DNA from 3 places in the Kitasatospora sp. NPDC003701 genome. Region 1 is predicted to be linked to each of the others. Evidence: riboswitches for the same ligand, from Rfam matches in the RefSeq annotation. Region 1 holds a riboswitch; each other region holds the start of a gene.
The links. Region 1 has a riboswitch for cobalamin ahead of ACWDRR_RS03865 (peptidase). Riboswitches for the same ligand answer to the same signal wherever they lie in the genome.
Positions count from the first base shown of each region.

Region 1 (6,463 bases):
GGCGCGGCTATGGTTAGCCTCGGTTCACCTCGCAGCGCGGTGCCGTGCCCGGCGCGGCGCGCGAGCGGGTCCTGCGGTCCTCCTGTGGCCGGCGTTCGGCAGCGTGGCATGGCGTCGGTGGTTCCCGTGACCCCCGCCGGAGGTGGTGCGGCCCTCCCCAGCGATTGGATGCGACGTGTACGACAGGAGAAAGGGATCGTCGAGCCCCTTCGAGCAGACCGTTCACCTTCTGTCGGAGGCCGGCCGGGCGGCCGACTCCCTGCTCGCGGAGCGCCTGGAGTTCCGCGGGATGAGCCCGGCCCACCTGTCCGTCCTCTCCATGCTGGCCCGGCTGGGGCCGCATGCCCGCCCCGATCTGCTCGCCCACGTCCAGGGCGCCGCCGCGGAGACCGCGCGGACGCTCGACGAGCTCCTGGCGGCGGGTCTGGTGCAGTCCCTGTTCGTCCAGGTCGGCGGCCGGCACGAGGTGCTGACGCTCACCTCGGCCGGGCAGGTCGCGCTGGAGATCCTGCACGGTGACGCGTCGGCGGTGCAGGAGGGCCTGCTGGCCTCCCTGACGCGGGGGGAGCGCACCCAGCTGAACTCCCTGCTGCGGCGGGTGTGCGCGACCGCGTCCCGCGGTGACGCGGTGCGCCCGGCGCCCCCTCGGGCCTCCGACTGGGTCCTGAACCGCGAGCGCCACCGGGACTGGGTCGTCGAGCGTGGGGATGCCGCCGACGACGACGGCAAGGGCGACGGCGGGGGCGACGGCGGGGCCCCGGCCGCCCCGTAGCCGGGGCGGCGGCAACGGCGGGCAGCGGCAACGGCGGGCAGCGGCGGAGCGCGGCCGCCCGCAGCCGTCTCACCAGGTGAAACGGCGGCGCCGTGCTGACCGGCCGGTAGCTCACAAGAAGATGACGATTGAACAACCGGCGCCCTCCAGGGGGCCGGCGGCCGCCGAAATGAGGTTAGCCTAACCTCATGAATCACGCCCTGCTGGCCGCGACCACGGCCGGATACACCATGCCCCAGGCCTGGCGGATCCTCACCAAGACCGGCTACTTCCTCGGCCTCAGCGGCGCCATCGGCGCCACCGTCACCTACGCGACCAGCGTCCGCCCCGCGCTGCGCGCCGCGGAAACCGGCGGCCAGGACGCCGAGGTGCTGCGAAGAAGATCGGCGACCTACCTCGCCTGGACGGGGGTGGTGCTGCTGATCGCCGGTTACTTCCAGCTCGCCGCCCGCCTCGCCCGCGCCGGCAAGGGCATGCCGTTCGGCGACGCCCTCGCCCCCGGACGCCTCTGGGACTACCTCCAGGCCCCGGCGGCCAAGGGCGCCTGGATCGCCCAGGGCACCGTCTACCTGGTCCAGAACGCCGTCCTGGCCGTGACGGCCGCCGTCCTGGTCGCCCTGTTCGTGCCGGCCGTCCGCCGGCACACGGACGCCGTCGCCCTCACCGCGCTGCCGCTCGCCCTCGCCGTCACCCTGATCGCGGCCGTCCCCGCCACCAAGCCCGCCGACCTGGACAAGTGGCTGGACCTCGCCTTCGACCAGACCCACATCGTCGCGGGCACCGTCTGGCTCGGCGGCCTCGCGCTCCTGGTCGCCCTCGCCGGCAGCCGCGGCCGCCTCGGCGAGGGGGCCGGTCTGCTCTGGGCCGGGATCTGGCGCCGCTTCGGCCTGGTCGCCATGATCTGCGTCGGCGCGGTCACCGTCTCGGGCCTCTGGCTCAGCTGGAAGCACGTCGGTGCGATCTCCCAGCTGTGGACCACCGGCTACGGCATCGCCCTGCTCGTCAAGATCCTCCTGGTCGCCGGTCTCGTCACCGCGGGCGCCTTCAACCAGTTCTGGCTGATGCCCCGCATCGCCCGGGCCCGCCGGGCCGACGACACCTCCTCGCTCCTCCACCTCACCCTGCGGCACTTCCCCAAGGTGGTCTGGGGCGAGGTCGCCCTCGGTCTCGCCGTCCTGGTGGTCGTGCCCTTCATCGCCGGCTCCGCGCGCACCGAGGCCGGCAGCGCCAAGGCCGTCTCCTCCGGCAGCGTCTTCGCCGCCGGCGCGGCCCTGGTCATCGCGCTGGCCGTCTCCTTCTACGCCACGGCCAAGGCCGCCGACGCCCTGTCCCGCCGCCCGGAGGCCGCCACCGCCTGAACACCCGTGCCGCGCCGGGCGGGCAGCGAGGCCGGTGCGCCCCCGGGCCGGGGCGCACCGGGGGCCGTCAGCCCTCCGAGCGGCGGAGCAGGTAGGTGTCCATGATCCAGCCCTTGCGTGCGCGGGCCTCCTCGCGCAGTTCGCGGATCCGGGGGGCGGTCTCCGCGAGCGGGCCGGCGGCGAGGATCTCGTCCGGGGTGCCGAGGTAGGCGCCGTAGAAGATCTCCAGGCCCTCGGGGTCGATCCCGGTGAACGCGGCCCGGCCGTCCAGCATCACCACCACGTCGTCCACGTCCTCGGGGAAGCCCTCGGCGAGGCGGCGGCCGGTGGTGATCTGCACCGGGCGGCCGACCCGGGTCAGGGTGGTGCGGTGCCGGGCGGCGAGCGCCGAGACGCTGCTGATGCCCGGGACCACCTCGTACCCGAACGCGACGCGGCCGCGGGCCAGCGCCTCGTCGACGACGGCGATGACGCTGTCGTAGAGGCTCGGGTCGCCCCAGACCAGGAACGCGCCGGTCTCCTCCGGGCCGAGGTGTTCGGTGACCAGCCGCTCGACCAGGTCGGCCCGCCGGCTGCGCCAGTCGTCCACGGCCGCGCTGTACGCCGGGGTGGTGCGGTCCCGCTCCGCGTCCGGGACCTCGACCACGCGGTGGCCGGGCCGGCCGTGCTCGGTCAGCATCTGCCGGCGCAGCCGGATCAGGTCCTGCCGTTCCTCGTTCTTGTCGAGGATGAAGAAGACGTCGGTGCGGGCGATGGCCTTGGCCGCCTGCAGGGTGAGGTGGTCGGGATCGCCCGCGCCGATGCCGATGAGGAAGATGTGCTGCATGCCAGTGATTGTGCCGCCCGCCCGCGGTGACCGTGCTCAGGCGGCCGGTCCGTCCGGGCGCACGAGCCGCCCGGACGGGACCCGGCACGGCCCTGCCGGGCGGGCGACGGGTCGGTCGCCGACGACCGGTCCGCGAGCGCTGTGATGTCACGCACGGACCCTTGACCCGGCCTTTTCGCCGTCGCCATGATGAGCCGTCATGTTCTGACTCCGCCGTCGGGGGAAGTCCGGTTCGAATCCGGCGCTGACCCGCAACGGTAGGCCGCCGACGGCTGTCGGCGGCGAGCCCGAGTACCCGGCGGCGGAGAGGTGTCCACTCCTCCCGTCGTGGTCTGCGGGCCGGAGCTCCGAGGGTCGGCCGGCGCGGTGCCGAGGCTCTCCGGGCCCCTGCGTCCAGGCCCGGAAAGGCCTCCCGTGCCCGTGCTCCGCCGCTCCCTCGGCCTGCTCGCGATACCCGCGCTCGCCCTCGCCACCGTGCTCCCGGCGGCCGCCGCCCAGGCCGCGCCGGCCCCGGCCACCGCCGCCCCGGCACAGGACGCCGGCACCCACCGCCCGGACGCCGCCGCGGCCGGCTGGCTGGCCCGCCAGCTCGTCGACGGGGACCACTTCGAGTCGGTCTTCGACGGCACCGCCTACCCCGACCAGGGGCTGACCATCGACGCCGTGCTGGCCTTCGCCGCCTCCCGCAGCTCCGACCAGGCCGCCGCCCGGGCCACCGCCTGGCTGGCGAGGCCCGAGGTCATCGGCGGCTACCTCGGTGACGGCTCGACCGAGGCGTACGCCGGGGCGACGGCCAAGCTGCTGCTCGCCGTCGAGGTCCGCGGCGGCGACCCGGCCGCCTTCGGCGGCGTCGACCTGCCGGCCCGGCTCCGCTCGCTGCAGAGCCCGAGCGGCCGGTTCTCCGACCGGTCGCAGTGGGGGGACTACAGCAACGCGTTCGGGCAGTCGCTGGCCCTGATCGCGCTCCACCGCGCCCCCGGCGGCGCCCCGGCCGCCGCCGTCGACTTCCTCGCCGGCAGCCAGTGCGCGGACGGCGGCTTCCCGGTCTCCTTCGGCCAGGCCACCTGCACCAGCGACCCCGACGCCACCGCGCTCGCCGCCCAGGCCCTGGCCGCGACCGGCCGCACCGCCAAGGCGAACGCCGGGCTCGGCTGGCTGACCGCCCACCAGAACGCCGACGGCGGCTTCGCGGCCGCCGGGGCGACGGCCTCCAACGCCAACACCACCGGCCTCGCCACCCAGGCGCTGTTCTCCGGCGGCCGCCTCGTCGCCGGCCTCAAGGGCTGGAGCAGCCTGGTCAAGCTCCAGCAGGGCTGCGCGGCCGCTCCGGCCGTGCGCGGGGCGGTCGCCTACGACGCGTCCGGCTTCAACCCGGCCAACGGCGCCCGGGCCACCGCGCAGGCCGTCCTCGGCCTGGCCGGCACTCCGCTGGCCACCCTCTCCGCCGCCGGCGCGCGTCCGGCCGCGCCCACCGCGGCCTGCCCGGCCGCGCACTGAACGCCGAACGCACCGACACCCCCAGGAGCACCCCGATGACCGACACCCTCGCCCCGGCGCGGCCGGCCCGCCGCACCCTCGGCTCGATCGCCGCCGCCGCGGCCCTCACCGCCGGCCTGCTCGGCGCCTCCGCCGTGCAGGCCCCGCAGGCGCAGGCGGCCGCCTGCACCGGCACCACCGGCGTCACCGTCGTGGTCGACTTCACCGCCGTCGGCGGCGGCATCCAGACCGGCTGCGCCCCCGGCGACCCGGCCAGCGGGCTCGCCGCGCTGACCGGCGCCGGATTCTCGTACGCCTTCCACCCGCGGTTCCCCGGCTTCGTCTGCAAGATCAACGCCCTGCCGGCGACCTGCACCAACCCGACCGGCAGCGCCTACTGGTCGTACTGGCACGCCCAGCACGGCGGCCCGTGGTCGTACAGCAACCTGGGTGCGGGCAGCTACGACCCGGCGCCGGGCGAGGTCGAGGGCTGGTCCTTCGGCGCGGGCGCCCAGCCGGGCATCACCGCGCCCTGACCGCGCCTGACCACGCCCTGACCGCCCCCGAGCACGCCGGTGCCCCGGTCCTCCGCGACGGAGACCGGGGCACCGGCGCGCTCAGGCCGCCCGGTGCGGGTAGAAGCCGCGGCCGGCCTTGCGGCCGAGCAGCCCGGCCTCGACCATCCGGGCCAGCAGCGGCGGCGGCGCGTACAGCGGCTCCTTGTACTCGTCGTACAGCGACTGCGCGATGGCCTGGACGGTGTCCAGCCCGATCAGGTCGGCGAGTTCGAGCGGGCCCATCGGGTGGGCGCAGCCGTGGACCATGCCGGCGTCGATGTCCTGCGCGGTGGCGTGGCCGGCCTCGGCCATCCGGATCGCGGACAGCAGGTACGGCACGAGCAGGGCGTTGACCACGAAGCCGGCCCGGTCCCGGGAGCGCACCACGTGCTTGCCGAGGACGTCCGCGGCGAAGCCCTCCACCCGGTTGAGCACGGTCGGGTCGGTGTGCAGCGAGGCGACCACCTCGACCAGCGGCATGACCGGCGCGGGGTTGAAGAAGTGCAGGCCGAGGACGTGCGAGGCGCGGCCGGTGGCGATGCCGAGCCGGGTGACGGGGATGGCGGAGGTGTTGGTGGCGAGCACGGCCTGCTCGTCGGCGAGCACCTTGTCCAGGGTCTCCAGCACCCGCGTCTTCACCGCCTCGTCCTCCACCACGGCCTCGACGACCAGCTGACGGTCGGCCAGGGCCTCCAGGTCGTCGGCGAACAGCAGGTGGGCCCAGGCGTCCTCGCGCCCGCCCTGGCTGAGCCGGCCGCGGTCGACCGCGCGGTGCAGGGAGCGGTCGATCCGGGCGCGGGCCGCGCGCAGTGCGTCCGACCCCCGCTCGCAGACCACGGTGTCCAGGCCGGCGCGGGCGAAGACCTCGGCGATGCCGGAGCCCATCTGCCCGGCACCGACCACGGCCACCCGTCGGATCTCGTTCATGGCGCTGTCTCCTTGCTGGGGCGGCTCAGGCCGCGGTGCGGACGCGGACCAGGTGGCGGGCGTAGGCCTCGGTGGTGAGGAAGGCGGGGAGGTCAGCGCCGAGGGCGGTCTCCTCCAGGATCCGCACCGCGTCGTCGACCAGGGCGGGGTCGGCGCCCTCGGCGAGCAGCGCGGCCCGCTCGCCGTCGATCAGCCGCCGCACCATGTCCGGCGTGGCGAGCGAGCCGCCGGTGAGCCGGGAGCAGTGGTGCTGCCACTGCCACAGCTGGCAGCGGGCGATCTCGGCGGTGGCCACGTCCTCCATCAGGCCGAAGACGGCGACGGCGCCCGTGCCGCCGAGCCAGGCGGTCAGGTAGCGCAGGGCCACCGCCACGTTGGAGCGCACGCCCTGTTCGGTGGGCAGGCCGACGGACAGCCGCTGGACGGCGAGCAGGTCGACGGCGGTGACCTCGACGTCCTCGCGGCCGCGGTCGAGCTGGTGCGGCCGCTCGCCCAGCACGGCGTCGAAGACGGCCCGGCAGGTGGCGACCAGGCCGGGGTGGGCGAC
Region 1 is NZ_JBSFNM010000003.1:53,674-60,136, reverse strand. Features, by position in the region: gene ACWDRR_RS03880 (MarR family winged helix-turn-helix transcriptional regulator) at 176-772, shown strand; gene ACWDRR_RS03875 (CopD family protein) at 961-2,130, shown strand; gene cobF (precorrin-6A synthase (deacetylating)) at 2,198-2,956, opposite strand; cobalamin riboswitch at 3,119-3,273, shown strand; gene ACWDRR_RS03865 (peptidase) at 3,371-4,453, shown strand; gene ACWDRR_RS03860 (flagellar hook-length control protein FliK) at 4,489-4,968, shown strand; gene ACWDRR_RS03855 (3-hydroxybutyryl-CoA dehydrogenase) at 5,050-5,916, opposite strand; gene aceB (malate synthase A) at 5,942-6,463, opposite strand, start outside.

Region 2 (6,463 bases), 140 kb from region 1:
CAGGGCGCGGGGGCCGCGCCGATCACGAAGGTCCGGGCGGTGGAGACGCCGTACCCGCGGTACTGGGCGCCGAGGACGACGGTGAGGAAGTCGCCCTCCTCGACCCTCCGGTCGGTGGGCTGGTGGGCCTGCTGGCCGGAGTGGCTGCCGGTGCCGACCGAGACCGGGAACGCCGCCCGGTCCGCACCGTGGTCGATCATCCGGCGCTCCAGCTCCATCGCCAGGTGCCGCTCGGTGCGGCCGACCAGGATCGACTCCAGCAGTTCGCCGAGCGCCTGGTCGGCGATCTCGGCCGCGATCCGCAGGTCGGCGATCTCGTGCTCGTCCTTGACCACCCGCAGCCGTTCGACCGCCCGGCCGAGGTCGCCCAGCCGGACGCCCTCCGCCAGGCCCGCCACCGCCCGGTGCCGGGTGACGGTCAGGTCGTGCTCCTCCACCGCCAGGTCGGCCACCTGCAGCCGGGCCGCGGCCGCGGCGGCCGCCAGCGCGGTGTCCGCCCCCGCCGCCACCGGTACCCGGGTGACGTCCTCGGCGATCAGGTGCTCACCGGTGTCGTCCGGCGGCAGGTCGTCCGGCAGCGCCAGCAGCACCTGCTCCCGGGTGAGCAGCAGCGTCGCGCCGCACGGCGGGCACCCGGTCAGGTACCGCACGTTCGCCGCCCGGGTGATCAGCGCCGCATCGGCCCCGGCCGCACTGCAATGCTCCCTCAGACGCTCCCGCCGGCCCGCGTACGCATCAGACATGCGTCGAGCCTACGGAGCCGCACCACGATCCGCCCGCCGAGCGGATCCGACCGGGCACCGGGCGGGCGGGGCCCGGGCGGTGACGCGCCCGGCGCCGCTCGGATGCGACCGGTGCCGGGCGGGTGCGCCGGGCGGACGGGCAGATGTGCCGGGCGGACGGTCGGAGCCGGCGGCGCAGCGCGAGCCCCGGCGCGTGCGCGGTCGCGCGCGACTTACGGCCCGCGGCCGGTGGCCCGCGGCCACCCGGGAATGGGCGGGGGCGGGGCCGCGTTACACCTCACGAAAACGACTTCCATTTCGGTGTGCGGCTTTCGGCCGGGCACCCGGCCGGCTCCCGCCGAGCCGCCCCTTCCAGGAGGAGGACTCATGGCCCGCAGCGAACTGCGCCCCGTCGTCAAGCTCAGGTCCACGGCCGCCACGGGCTTCACCTACGTGACCCGCAAGAACCGCCGCAACGACCCGGACCGGCTGGTGCTGCGCAAGTACGACCCGGCCGCGCGCCGGCACGTCGACTTCCGCGAGGAGCGCTGACCCCGCCGCCGCACCGAGCCCCGCCCCGTCCCTCTCCCCCTCGACCCGAGAGGAGCCCCGCTGATGAAGCCCGGCATCCACCCCGTCTACCGCCCGGTCGTCTTCCGCGACAAGGTCGGCGGCCTGACGTTCCTGACCCGCTCGACCCTGGTCCCCGGCCGGACGACCGAGTGGCAGGACGGCACCACCCACCCGGTGGTCGACGTCGAGATCTCCTCGGCCAGCCACCCCTTCTACACCGGCCAGTCCCGCGTCATGGACACCGCCGGCCGCGTCGAGCGCTTCCACCGGCGCTACGGCACGCAGCACAGCTGAGCCCGCCGGACACGGGGAGCGGCGCCCACCCGATCGGATCGGGTGGGCGCCGCTCCGTGAGCGCGACCGGGCGCGGCCGGGCGCGGCCCGGCTACTTCGCGATCTCGGCGGAGTCCTCGGTCCCGGCCGCCCCCTGGGCGGGCACCCCGCCGGCGGCCTTCACCGACTGCGGGCTCCAACGCCGCTCGACGCCGGCCAGCCGCCAGTAGGCGATCGCCGCCGCCCAGACCACCACGAACAGGCCGACGATCACGTAGCCGACGTTGTCCAGCGAGAGGTCGGCGATCCAGCCGCTCACCGGGTCGGTGAGGTCCAGCTTCTCGTGCAGCACGCCGACCAGCTCGATGGTGCCGATGATGAACGCCACCGCGATCGACAGCCCGGTGATCGTCAGGTTGTAGTACACCTTGCGCACCGGGTTGGAGAACGCCCACTGGTAGGCGAAGTTCATGAACGTCCCGTCCAGCGTGTCGAACAGGCTCATCCCCGCCGCGAACAGCAGCGGCAGGCAGACGATCGCGTACCAGGGCAGCCCGGAGGCCGCGCCGGAGCCGGCCATCACCATCAGCGTGACCTCGGTCGCGGTGTCGAAGCCGAGGCCGAGCACCATGCCCACCGGGAACATCTGGCCGGGCCGGGTGATCGAGCGCGTCGCCCGGTTGAGCACCCGGGCGAGCAGACCGCGCGCGTTGAGGTGCTCCTCCAGCTCCGCCTCGTCGAACCGCCCCGCCCGCATCGACCGGAAGACCTTCAGGATGCCGAACAGGGCGGCCAGGTTGAGCGCGCCGATCAGGTAGAGGAAGGCGCCGGAGGCCGAGGTGCCGACCACGCCCAGCCACTGGTGGGTGGGGGAGTCGTCGTCCATCAGCGTGTTGGCCAGCTGCGCGCCGCCCGCCACCAGGGCGGCCATGAGGACCACCATCGACGAGTGCCCGAGGGCGAACCAGAAGCCCACCGAGACGGGCCGCTTGCCGTCCGCCATCAGCTTGCGGGTGGTGTTGTCGATGACCGCGATGTGGTCGGCGTCGAAGGCGTGCCGCATGCCGAGGGTGTACGCGGTGATGCCCAGGCCCACCCCGAAGACCTGCGTACCGACCGCGTAGCCCTCGGGTGCGACCAGGAAGACGAGCGTCCCGAACGCCACCACGTGCATGGCCAGGATCACCCCCATCAGCCCGGCCGTGCGGATGGTGTCCTCGCGCTTCCAGCGGAAGGTGGGCAAGGCGGAGGGCGCCGCGGGGGCGGCGGTTTCGGGCAGGGTCATTCGGGGATCACGCTCCAGCACCTCGTGGAAAGTCGTTCGTGAGATGCCGTGGCCGGTCTCCTGGCTTACGGGGCTTCCGCACCCGCCTTCCCGGGCGCGCGGGGCACCCAGTGGCGTCGTGGGCACGGACGACTCCCCCGATCACAGTGGCGAGGGCCGCTCCGGACTCCGGGCTCCTGAGAGCCCGTCACCGGTCTTCCCGAGCACCACGGCGGGCAACACCGTAGGTGCCCCCGCCGCACCCTTGCAAGGCTGCGCACCTGCGCAGGTGTCCGGAATCACAGGCCCGGGCTGCGAGAATGTCCGCATGCATCTCGTACCGGCCGACCGCGCGGGCCACCGCACCATCGACGGACACCGGGTCTGCGAGGCCATCGCCGCGATCGGCGACCCCGGGCACGTCCGGTCCTGGGCCGAGCGGTTCTCACTGCTCGCCGACCCCGGCCGGCTCGCCCTGCTGCTCGCCCTGCACCGGGCCGGCCCGCTCGCCGTCACCGACCTGGCGGTCGCCACCGGCATGCGCGACCCGGCCGTCTCCCAGGCGCTGCGACTGCTGCGCACGGCGGGTGTGGTCACCGGCGACAAGGACGGACGGGTGGTGCGCTACCGGCTGCTGGACGAGGCGATGCGCCCCCTGCTCGATGCGTGCGCCGCCGCCGAGCACCACGAGCCGGCCGAGGCGCCCGAACACCGCGAGCGCGGACACCGCGAGCCCACCGCGGCGGCCGACCCGCACGAGCCCGGACACCACGAGCCGGGACATCACGACCCCGGGCGCCACCGGCCCACCGCCGCGGCCGGCTGACCCGCCGTCCGGTCAACCGCCCCGGTCCGGGCCCGGGTGAGTACGATCTTCGTGTGCTGATCCGCCGCAGGCCCCGGGCCCGGACCTGGCCCGACGACGACCGCTGGAACACCCGGCCGGTCGAGGCACGCGTCCTGGCGGTCGTCCGCACCCTCACCTCCGCCACCCGCGTGCTCGACGTGCTCAGCCTGCTCCGCGACCGCGACGGCATCCGCTTCTACCTCACCGTCAACCCCGGCTCGGCCTTCACCGCCGGGCTCGACGCCTTCCTGCACGGCCTGCCCGGATTCACCGTCCTGGACTGGCCGGAGGCCACCCGCCACCGCTTCGACCTCGCCGTCGCCTGCGCCGTCCACTCCTCGATGGGCCGGCTGGACGCCCCGCTGATCGTCCTGCCGCACGGCGCCGGCTACAACCGCCTGGTGCGCCAGTCCACCGGGGACACCGTCACCGCCGCCGGCCTCTCCCGGCGTGAACTGACCTACCGCGGGCAGGTGTTCGTCGACGTCCTCGGCCTCTCCCACGAGGAGCAGCTGGACCGGCTGCGGATCTCCTGCCCCGAGGCGCTGCCGCACGCGCGGGTGGTCGGCGACCCGTGCTTCGACCGGATGCTGGGCAGCCTCGCCGCCCGGGACGCCTACCGCGCCGCCCTCGGCGCGGTGGACGGCCGCCGGCTCGTGGTGGTCAACTCCACCTGGAGCGAGCACTCGCTGTTCGGCCGCCACCCCCGGCTGCCGCTGCGCCTGGTCGGCCAACTCCCCGCCGACGAGTACGCGGTGGCCGTCGTCCTGCACCCCAACATCTGGGCCCGGCACGACCCGCAGGCGCTGCTCGCCGCCGCCGAACGCTCCGGGCTCCGGCTCGTCCCGCCGCACCAGGGCTGGCAGGCCGCCCTGGTCGCCGCCGACTGCCTGATCGGCGACCACGGCTCGGTCTCCTTCTACGGCGCCGCCCTGGAACGCCACACCCTGCTGGTCGCCACCGGCGCCGACGAACTCGACCCGCACTCCCCCGGCTACGCCTTCGGCCAGAGCGCCCCGCCGCTCGATCCCGACGGCGACCTGCTCGCCCAGCTCGAACAGGCCGTGGCGCAGCACGATCCGGCGGCGCTGCGCCCGGTCACCGACCGCTCGCTCGGCCGGCGCGGCCGGTCGGCCCGGCTGCTGCGCCCGCTGCTCTACTCCTACCTGCCCCGCCTGGACGAACCGGCCGACGAACCCCGCCTGCCGCCCTACCCCGAACCGCGACCGCTGCCGGGGAGCACCCGCGGCCCGTCGGCGTACGACGTGACGGGGACGGTCTCGGGCACCGAGGTCTGCCTGCGGCGCTACCCCGTCGGGCCGGACCACGGGCCCGCCCGCGGGATCTACGCCGTCCGCGCCGACGAAGGGCGGCTCGAACTGCGCGACGTCGCCGAGGTGCTGGCCCGTACCGAGGTCCGGGCCGAACTGCCCGCCGAACGCTGGCTGGCCGACGCCTTCCGCTCCCCGGGGCTCGGCCTGGCGGTGGCCGCCCTCGGCACGAGCCGCCACCTGCTGCGCCTGCCCGCGGGCCTGCTGCTGGAGGCACACGCCGAGCGGCCGTGGGGGGCGCCGAAGCCGCTGCTCGACCCGCTGCTGCTCGGCGCGGCCGTGGCCCTCTGGCTCCAGCAGGGCGGCGACCCGCAGGCGCTGCCGCGGATCGGGCTCACCATCCGCACGGGCGGGCGCCGCGTCCCGGTCACCTTCACCACCCGGCCGTAGCCGCCCGCACCGCGCGCGCCACCCGGCCGTCGCACCCAGGGCGCCTTTGCAAAGCCCCGCCGGGTCCGACGCGACTTTGCAAACACGCCCTACGCCCCGCCGGGTCCGACCCGACTTTGCAAACACGCCCTACGCCCCGCCGGCACCCGGCGGCCCGCCGAGGACGCCCGCCCGCTCGCGCAGCTCCCGCAGCCGGGCCCGGGCGCCGGCGGCCAGCTCCACGTCGCCGAGCTCGTCCGCCAGTTCGGCGAGCAGCTCGCGGGCCTGGGCCTCCTTGACGAGCTCGCCGCGCCCGGCGGCCCGGTCCGCGGCCGAGGAGACCAGCCGCGCGGCTTCGTCCGGCCGCCCCAGCGCCCGGTGCGCCCGGCCCCGGACCAGCGGCAGCTTCACCAGCATCGAGCGGTCCCCCGTCTCCTCGGCCAGGGCGGTCGCCTCGTCCAGGACGGCCAGGGCCGCCGCCGCTCGGCCGGCCGCGATCAGCGCCTGGCCGAGCTGGTAGCTCTGCACCACCACGCCGTGCGCGTCCCCCGCATTGGCCTCCCGGGCCCGGGTGAACAGCTCCACCGCCCGCTCCGGCCGGCCGTCGGCCAGGCAGAGCAGCCCCTCCGTCTCGACCAGCACACCGGCGAGGCGCGGGTCGTCCACCAGCGGCAGCAGCTCGCCCGCGGCGGCCAACTGCTCGGCCGCCGCCGGGTACCGGCCCAGCTCGTAGTGGGCCCGGGCGAGCTGGTTGCGCATCCGGATCCCGGCGTCCGGGCGGTTGTCCCACTGCGCCGCCTCGACGCCCAGGAGGTGGGAGGCGATCCAGTCGCCGTAGTGCTTGCGGCCGTGGTACAGCGGCCAGAGCGACTCGCAGAGCCGCCAGACCTCGCCGTGCCAGCCCTGCTCGGCGGCCGCCGTCAGGACCGCCAGCAGATCGGCCCGCTCGACCTGCAGCCAGGCCATCGCCCCGGCCGGGTCGGCGAAGCCGGGCAGGGACGGCTCCGGGGGCTCCTGCAGCCTCAGCCGGTCGCCGAGGATCGCCCGGTCGGCCACCGCGGCCCGGCCCCGGTAGTACGCCACG
Region 2 is NZ_JBSFNM010000003.1:190,086-196,548, forward strand. Features, by position in the region: gene ACWDRR_RS04465 (M24 family metallopeptidase) at 1-743, opposite strand, end outside; gene rpmG (50S ribosomal protein L33) at 1,110-1,274, shown strand; gene ACWDRR_RS04475 (type B 50S ribosomal protein L31) at 1,338-1,589, shown strand; gene ACWDRR_RS04480 (HoxN/HupN/NixA family nickel/cobalt transporter) at 1,681-2,853, opposite strand; cobalamin riboswitch at 2,887-3,079, opposite strand; partial or broken gene ACWDRR_RS04485 (ArsR/SmtB family transcription factor) at 3,161-3,502, shown strand; gene ACWDRR_RS04490 (hypothetical protein) at 3,712-5,400, shown strand; gene ACWDRR_RS04495 (hypothetical protein) at 5,530-6,463, opposite strand, start outside.
Region 2: linked by a shared signal. The riboswitch ahead of ACWDRR_RS04480 (HoxN/HupN/NixA family nickel/cobalt transporter) and the one ahead of ACWDRR_RS03865 (peptidase) in region 1 are both predicted to bind cobalamin.

Region 3 (6,463 bases), on a different contig from region 1:
GAGAGCTCCAGCATGATCGCGCGCTGCAGCGCGTCCTTGAGCTCCTGCTCGGTCCAGTCCTCCTCCGGCATGCTCATGAGCTGGACGATGGCGTCGCTCCGGTAGTCCAGAACCGTGGTCACGGCGGGCCCCTTTCCGTTCGGCTGTGGCCGGAACGTACTGGGGCCGACGTCGTCCGTGTGCGTGCCGTTCCGCTGCGGCCCGGCCGGTTCATTCGGACGAGCCAACGACGACGCCCCGCCCGGTGCGAACACCGGGCGGGGCGGCGGATGTCGGTCCGGCCTGCGGAGGGGCCTAGAAGTCGTCGTCGAAGGAGACCGAGCCCTCGACGGCGACCTGGTACGCGGAGACCCGGCGCTCGAAGAAGTTGGTCAGCTCCTGGACGTTCTGCAGCTCCATGAACCCGAAGGGGTTGGTGGAGCCGTAGCGGATCGGCAGGCCGAGCCGGGCGAGCCGCTGGTCGGCCACGGCCTGCAGGTACTCGCGCATCGACTCGGTGTTCATGCCCGGCAGGCCCTCGCCGCAGAGGTCACGGGCGAACTGGAGCTCGGCCTCGACGGCCTCCTCCAGCATCTCGGTGACCTGCTGGGCCATCTTGTCGTCGAAGAGGTCGGGCTCCTCCTCGCGGACGGTGTCCACGACCGACATCGCGAAGTCCATGTGCATGGACTCGTCCCGGAACACCCAGTTGGTGCCGGTGGCCAGGCCGTGCAGCAGGCCCCGGCTGCGGAACCAGTACACGTACGCGAAGGCGCCGTAGAAGAACAGGCCCTCGACGCAGGCCGCGAAGCAGATCAGGTTCAGGAGGAACGCGCGGCGGTCGTCCTTGGTCTGCAGCGAGTCGATGTGGTCGACCGCGTTCATGTACTTGAAGCAGAACTGGGCCTTCTGGTGGATGGAGGGGATGTTCTCCACCGCGGCGAAGGCCGCGTTGCGGTCCTCGGGGTCGGGCAGGTAGGTGTCGAGCAGCGTCAGGTAGAACTGGACGTGCACGGCCTCCTCGAACAGCTGCCGGGACAGGTAGAGCCGGGCCTCGGGGGAGTTGATGTGCTTGTAGAGGCTCAGCACCACGTTGTTGGAGACGATCGAGTCACCGGTGGCGAAGAAGGCGACCAGCCGGCCGATCATGTGCCGCTCGCCGTCGCTCAGCTTGGCGAGGTCGGCGACGTCGGAGTGCAGGTCCACCTCCTCGACGGTCCAGGTGTTCTTGATCGCGTCGCGGTAGCGGTCGTAGAACGACGGGTAGCGCATCGGACGCAGGGTCAGCTCGAAGCCGGGGTCGAGCAGCATCTTCTCGCGGCCGGGCTGGTTGTCGGGGGTGGTGCTCACTGGCAGGCCTCGCAGGACTCGGGGTTCTCCAGGGAGCAGGCCAGCGCGGCCTCCTCCTCCGGGCTGAGGGTCGGGGACGGCACCGACACCGGCGCGGCGGCACGGGCGGTGCCCGAGGCGGCCTGGGCGATCCGGGTCGCCGGCCGGGACCGCAGGTAGTAGGTGGTCTTCAGCCCGACCTTCCAGGCGTACGCGTACATCGAGCTGAGCTTGCCGATGGTGGGCGCGGCCATGAAGAGGTTCAGCGACTGGCTCTGGTCGATGTACGGCATGCGGGCGGCGGCCAGGTCGATCAGCGCGCGCTGGGGCAGCTCCCAGGCCGTGCGGTAGAGCGAGCGGACCTCGGCGGGCAGCCAGTTGAGGTCCTGGACGGAGCCGTTGGCGTCGCGCAGCGCGTCCCGGGTCTGCTGGTCCCAGACGCCCAGCTCCTTCAGCTCGCGCACCAGGTACGGGTTGACCTGGAGGAACTCGCCGGAGAGGGTCTCGCGCTTGAACAGGTTGGAGACCTGCGGCTCGATGCACTCGTAGACACCGGCGATCGAGGCGATCGTGGCGGTGGGGGCGATGGCGAGCAGCAGCGAGTTGCGCAGACCGGTCTCGGCGATCCGGGCGCGCAGCGCCTCCCAGCGGCCGGCCCACTGCGGGGCGGCCGAGCCGAAGTGGTCGATGTGCAGCTCGCCGCGGGCGGCGCGGGTCTCGCCGTAGGCCTCGTGGCGGCCCAGCTGCTCGGCCAGGTCGGCGGAGCGCTCGTACGCGGTGAGCATGATGCGCTCGGCGATGAGGGTGGAGAGGGTCTTCGCCTCGGCGGAGTCGAAGTTCAGGCGGAGCTGGAAGAAGACGTCCTGCAGGCCCATCACGCCGAGGCCGACCGGGCGCCAGCGGGAGTTGGAGGCACCGGCCTCGGGGGTCGGGTAGAAGTTGATGTCCACCACGCGGTCGAGGAAGGTGACGGCGGTGCGGACGGTGGCGTCCAGGCGGTCCCAGTCCATCGCGTTCAGCAGGTCGGCGGCGGTGGCACCGGGCGCGACGTGGGCGCCGAGGTTGACCGAGCCGAGGTTGCAGACGGCGGTCTCGGAGTCGTCCGTGACCTCCAGGATCTCGGTGCAGAGGTTGGAGCTGTGCACCGTGCGGCCGGGCAGCGCGGTCTGGTTGGCGGCGCGGTTGGAGGCGTCCTTGAAGGTCATCCAGCCGTTGCCGGTCTGCGCCAGGGTGCGCATCATCCGGGAGTAGAGGGTCTGCGCGGGGATGGTGCGGACGGCCTTGCCGGCCTGCTCGGCCTTCAGGTACGCCTCGTCGAAGTCGGCACCCCAGAGGTCGACCAGCTCGGGCACGTCGGCGGGGGAGAACAGCGACCAGTCGGCGTCGGCGTTGACCCGGCGCATGAACTCGTCCGGGATCCAGTGCGCCAGGTTCAGGTTGTGGGTGCGGCGCGCCTCCTCACCGGTGTTGTCGCGCAGCTCCAGGAACTCCTCGATGTCCGCGTGCCAGGTCTCCAGGTAGACGCAGGCCGCGCCCTTGCGACGGCCGCCCTGGTTGACCGCGGCGACCGAGGAGTCGAGGGTGCGCAGGAACGGGACGATGCCGTTGGACTTGCCGTTGGTGCCCCGGATCAGGCTGCCGCGCGAGCGGATCCGCGAGTAGGACAGGCCGATGCCGCCGGCGTGCTTGGAGAGGCGGGCGATCTGGGCGTACCGGGAGTAGATCGAGTCCAGGTTGTCCAGCGGCGAGTCCAGCAGGTAGCAGCTCGACATCTGCGGGTGCTTGGTGCCGGAGTTGAAGAGGGTCGGCGAGGAGGTCAGGTACTCCAGCCGGCTCATCAGGCCGTACAGCTCGGAGACCTCGCGCACCGACTGCTCGCTGTCGCCGACCGCCAGGCCGCAGGCGACGCGGAGCAGGAACTGCTGCGGGGTCTCGACGACCTTGCGGGTGATCGGGTGGCGCAGCAGGTAGCGGGACTGCACGGTGCGCAGGCCGAAGTACTCGAAGCGGTCGTCGCCCTCGGGGTCGATCAGCGCGTTCAGGGCGGTGGCGTGCTTGCCCACGAAGTCGGCGGTGCCGTCGCCGATCAGGCCCTCGGCGTGGCCGACCGCGATCGAGTCCGAGAAGGTGACCGAGCCCTGGCCGACCGCCTCGTCGACGATCTCCAGCGCCAGCAGGCGCGCGGCCAGCTTCGAGTACTGCGGGTCCTCGGCGATCATCGACGCTGCGGCGTCCACGGCCAGCCCGCGCAGCTCGGCGAAGTCCGAACCGGCGTGGCGGCCGCGCAGCGCGGCGGCGGCGACATGGCCGGGGTCCACCTGGGGGAGGTCGGCGCTGCGGTCGGTCAGCAGCCGGAGCAGCGCGCCACCGGGGTCGGACACCGTCGGGTCGACGGGGGCGGAGCTGGAACCCTGGGCGGGCAGGGTGACTGAGGCAGCGGTGGTCAAGGCGCTCTCTCCTGGCGGCGATCGGCGTCGGTGGCTCGGGGCCGGGCCGTTCGGGGCAGGGGAGCACGGCGCGACGGCCGGACGGCGTCGCGCGACGGTGACATCCCCGGCCCGCCCGCGAGGCCCGGAAGTAGTACTGGTGCGAAAGGCCTCTGCGGGGAGGCCAGGCAGCACGCCATCGGCAGGTATTCGGACTCGCGGGCTCTGTCGGAGCCGCCCGCACACCGCTGCGGGGCAGTCCCGGACTCGCACCGGGTTCCCCTGCGTCGACAGCAGGGTCGAGCATACATCTAGTGGTGTCCGCTCGATGCGACACCACATGTTGTGCGGCATCGCGTGTCGGCATGATGACCGGCGGTACTGGCAAGGGGCCGTTCCCGGGCTGTTCCGGGGCCGTGTCGGGGCTTTCGCGGGCCCCGGCGGCGGGCTGTCGCCGGAGGGCGTCGCGGGGCTGTTCGGGGGCCTTCACGGGCTCCTGCGGCGGTCGTCGCCGGGCACTTCACGTGCGCTGTGACGGTCGTCGCAGGGCGGCCGGGATCCCGACGGGTGTTCGGATTCGGAAACGGAATGGTCACCGGGCGGACCGGCCGTCAGGGGCATGCCCTACGATCTCGGCTCATGAGCGAGCGGAGCGAGCGAATCATCAACACCAGCGGGATTCGCGGAGCGACCGCCGAGTGCAGTGAGGTGGGGGCATGAGCGACGGAACGGGCACGCCCGGGGAGTGGGCCGACCGGCCCGCCCCGCCGGGGCAGCAGCCGTCCCCTCCGGCCGGGCCGGGGGGCGCACAGAACCAGCAGCAGCCGGGCACACCCGGACCGGCACCGCAGGGCCCGCCGCCCGTCGGCGGCGCCGCCGTGCCGCCGGCTCCCGCTCCGTACCCCGGCGCGCCGCAGCCGGTGCCGCCGGCTCCGGGCGGGTTCGGCCCGCCGCCGGCCTCGTACGGGCCGCCGGTGCCCGCCCCGCAGCCGGCCGTCCCGCCGGTGCCCACCGTGCCGCAGCCGCCGCAGCAGGGCCGGCCGCCCGTGCCGCCGCCACCGGCGCACGTCCAGCCGCCCGCGCCGCAGCCGGTCCAGCACCAGTACCCGCCGGTGCAGCCGCAGCCCGTCCAGCCGCAGCCCGTGCAGCCCCAGCCCGTCCAGCCGCAGCCGCCGCAGCACCAGTGGCAGCAGCAGCCCCCGCAGCCCCAGCCCCCGGCGCAGCACGCCGAGCCGGACTGGGCCGCCCTCGCGGACCGCAACGAGGCGGAGGCCAGGCGCAAGGGCCGGACGCGGATCATCGGCGCGGCCGTCGCCCTCCTGGTGGTCGGCGGCCTGGTCGCCGGCGGCCTGCTGTTCATGAACAAGGGCGACGACAAGAAGCCGGTCGCCGAGCCCACCGCCACCGGCACGGCCGCCACCCAGCCGCCGGCGCCCGCGCCCACCGGCAAGGCGTCCCCGACGGCCACCGCGAGCGCCACGCCCGAGGACCCGTCGAAGCCGCTCTGGGAGGCCACCACCGACCCGGCGCCGCAGGACGCGGCGGCGCTGTTCTCCGCGCTCACCGTGACGGTCAACGGCGCCACCTGGAACCGCACCGTGGTCTCGCTCGACTCGCCCTGCTGGGACGGCAACTCCACGGTCGGCGGCCTCGGCAAGATCCTCGGTGACCAGGGCTGCCGCCAGGTGCTCCGGGCCACCTACGTCTCCGGCGACAGCGCGGTGACGGTCGGCGTCGCGGTCTTCGACCACAAGCAGCAGGCCGAGACCGCGGTGAAGAACTACGTCGGCCACCTCAAGGGCGCCGCCGCCCCGGGCTCCCCGGCGTTCTGCACCACCCCGGGCTGCACCAACACCAAGGGCACCCTGGGCCGGTACGGCTTCTTCACCGTCGAGGGCTCCGCCAAGGGCGGCAACACCGCGGACGCCGCCGCCACGGCCGCCGCCGCGGGCTTCGACGACCACGTGAAGAACCAGCTGCTCCAGCGCACCAAGGCGGCGGGCGGCGCACCGGCCGCCACCCCGGCGGGCTGACGGCCCGCCCGAGCCCGCCCGAGCCCGCGGGAGACACGCCCCGGCCCCACGGCCGGGGCGTGTCCGCTCGCCCGGGCACGGCGGAGTGTGGCAGGCTCACCGCCTGTCAGTCGTACATGTGTTCCGGTTGTGACGGCGCAGGCCGGTGCCGGTGAGCATCCGGAGGAGTGTCCGTGGCCCTGCCCCGAGTGCTGCGCGCCAAGCCGGCCGTGCTGGCCGCGGCCGGTGCGGTGCTCGCCGCCGGCGCGGTGGTGCTGGCGGGCCAGGCCGGCCGGGCCGACGGCGACCGCCCGGTCGGGCCGTCCACCCGCAGCGTGCTCACCCTGGGCGGCGCCGGGCGCACCCTGCCGCCGGACGTCGGCCGCGAGCTGCTCGCCCGCGATCCCCAGGCCTCGCCCAACGCGCGGGCCGTCCAGCAGCTGCTCGCCGACCTGGAGAGCGAGGCCCGCTCCGGCCGCTCCGGCGGGACGGTGATCGGCCAGCACGTCGAGGCGCACAACGAGCTCTACAACCCCGAGTACGGGGACTACCGCGGGACCAAGCCGGTCGGTTACTACTACAAGAAGGCCGCGGACATCACCGGCAAGCTGCCCGGCTTCGTCGAGACCGACCTCGGCCCCGGTTACGGCCAGAGCGGCTGGGGGGTCGGGAACCCGCGCTCCTACTCGGCGGGCCGGTGGCCGGCCTGCGCGGTCG
Region 3 is NZ_JBSFNM010000008.1:55,275-61,737, reverse strand. Features, by position in the region: gene ACWDRR_RS10175 (ferritin-like domain-containing protein) at 1-122, opposite strand, end outside; gene ACWDRR_RS10170 (ribonucleotide-diphosphate reductase subunit beta) at 295-1,290, opposite strand; gene ACWDRR_RS10165 (ribonucleoside-diphosphate reductase subunit alpha) at 1,326-3,731, opposite strand; cobalamin riboswitch at 3,919-4,045, opposite strand; gene ACWDRR_RS10160 (hypothetical protein) at 4,451-5,767, shown strand; gene ACWDRR_RS10155 (glycoside hydrolase family 26 protein) at 5,941-6,463, shown strand, end outside.
Region 3: linked by a shared signal. The riboswitch ahead of ACWDRR_RS10165 (ribonucleoside-diphosphate reductase subunit alpha) and the one ahead of ACWDRR_RS03865 (peptidase) in region 1 are both predicted to bind cobalamin.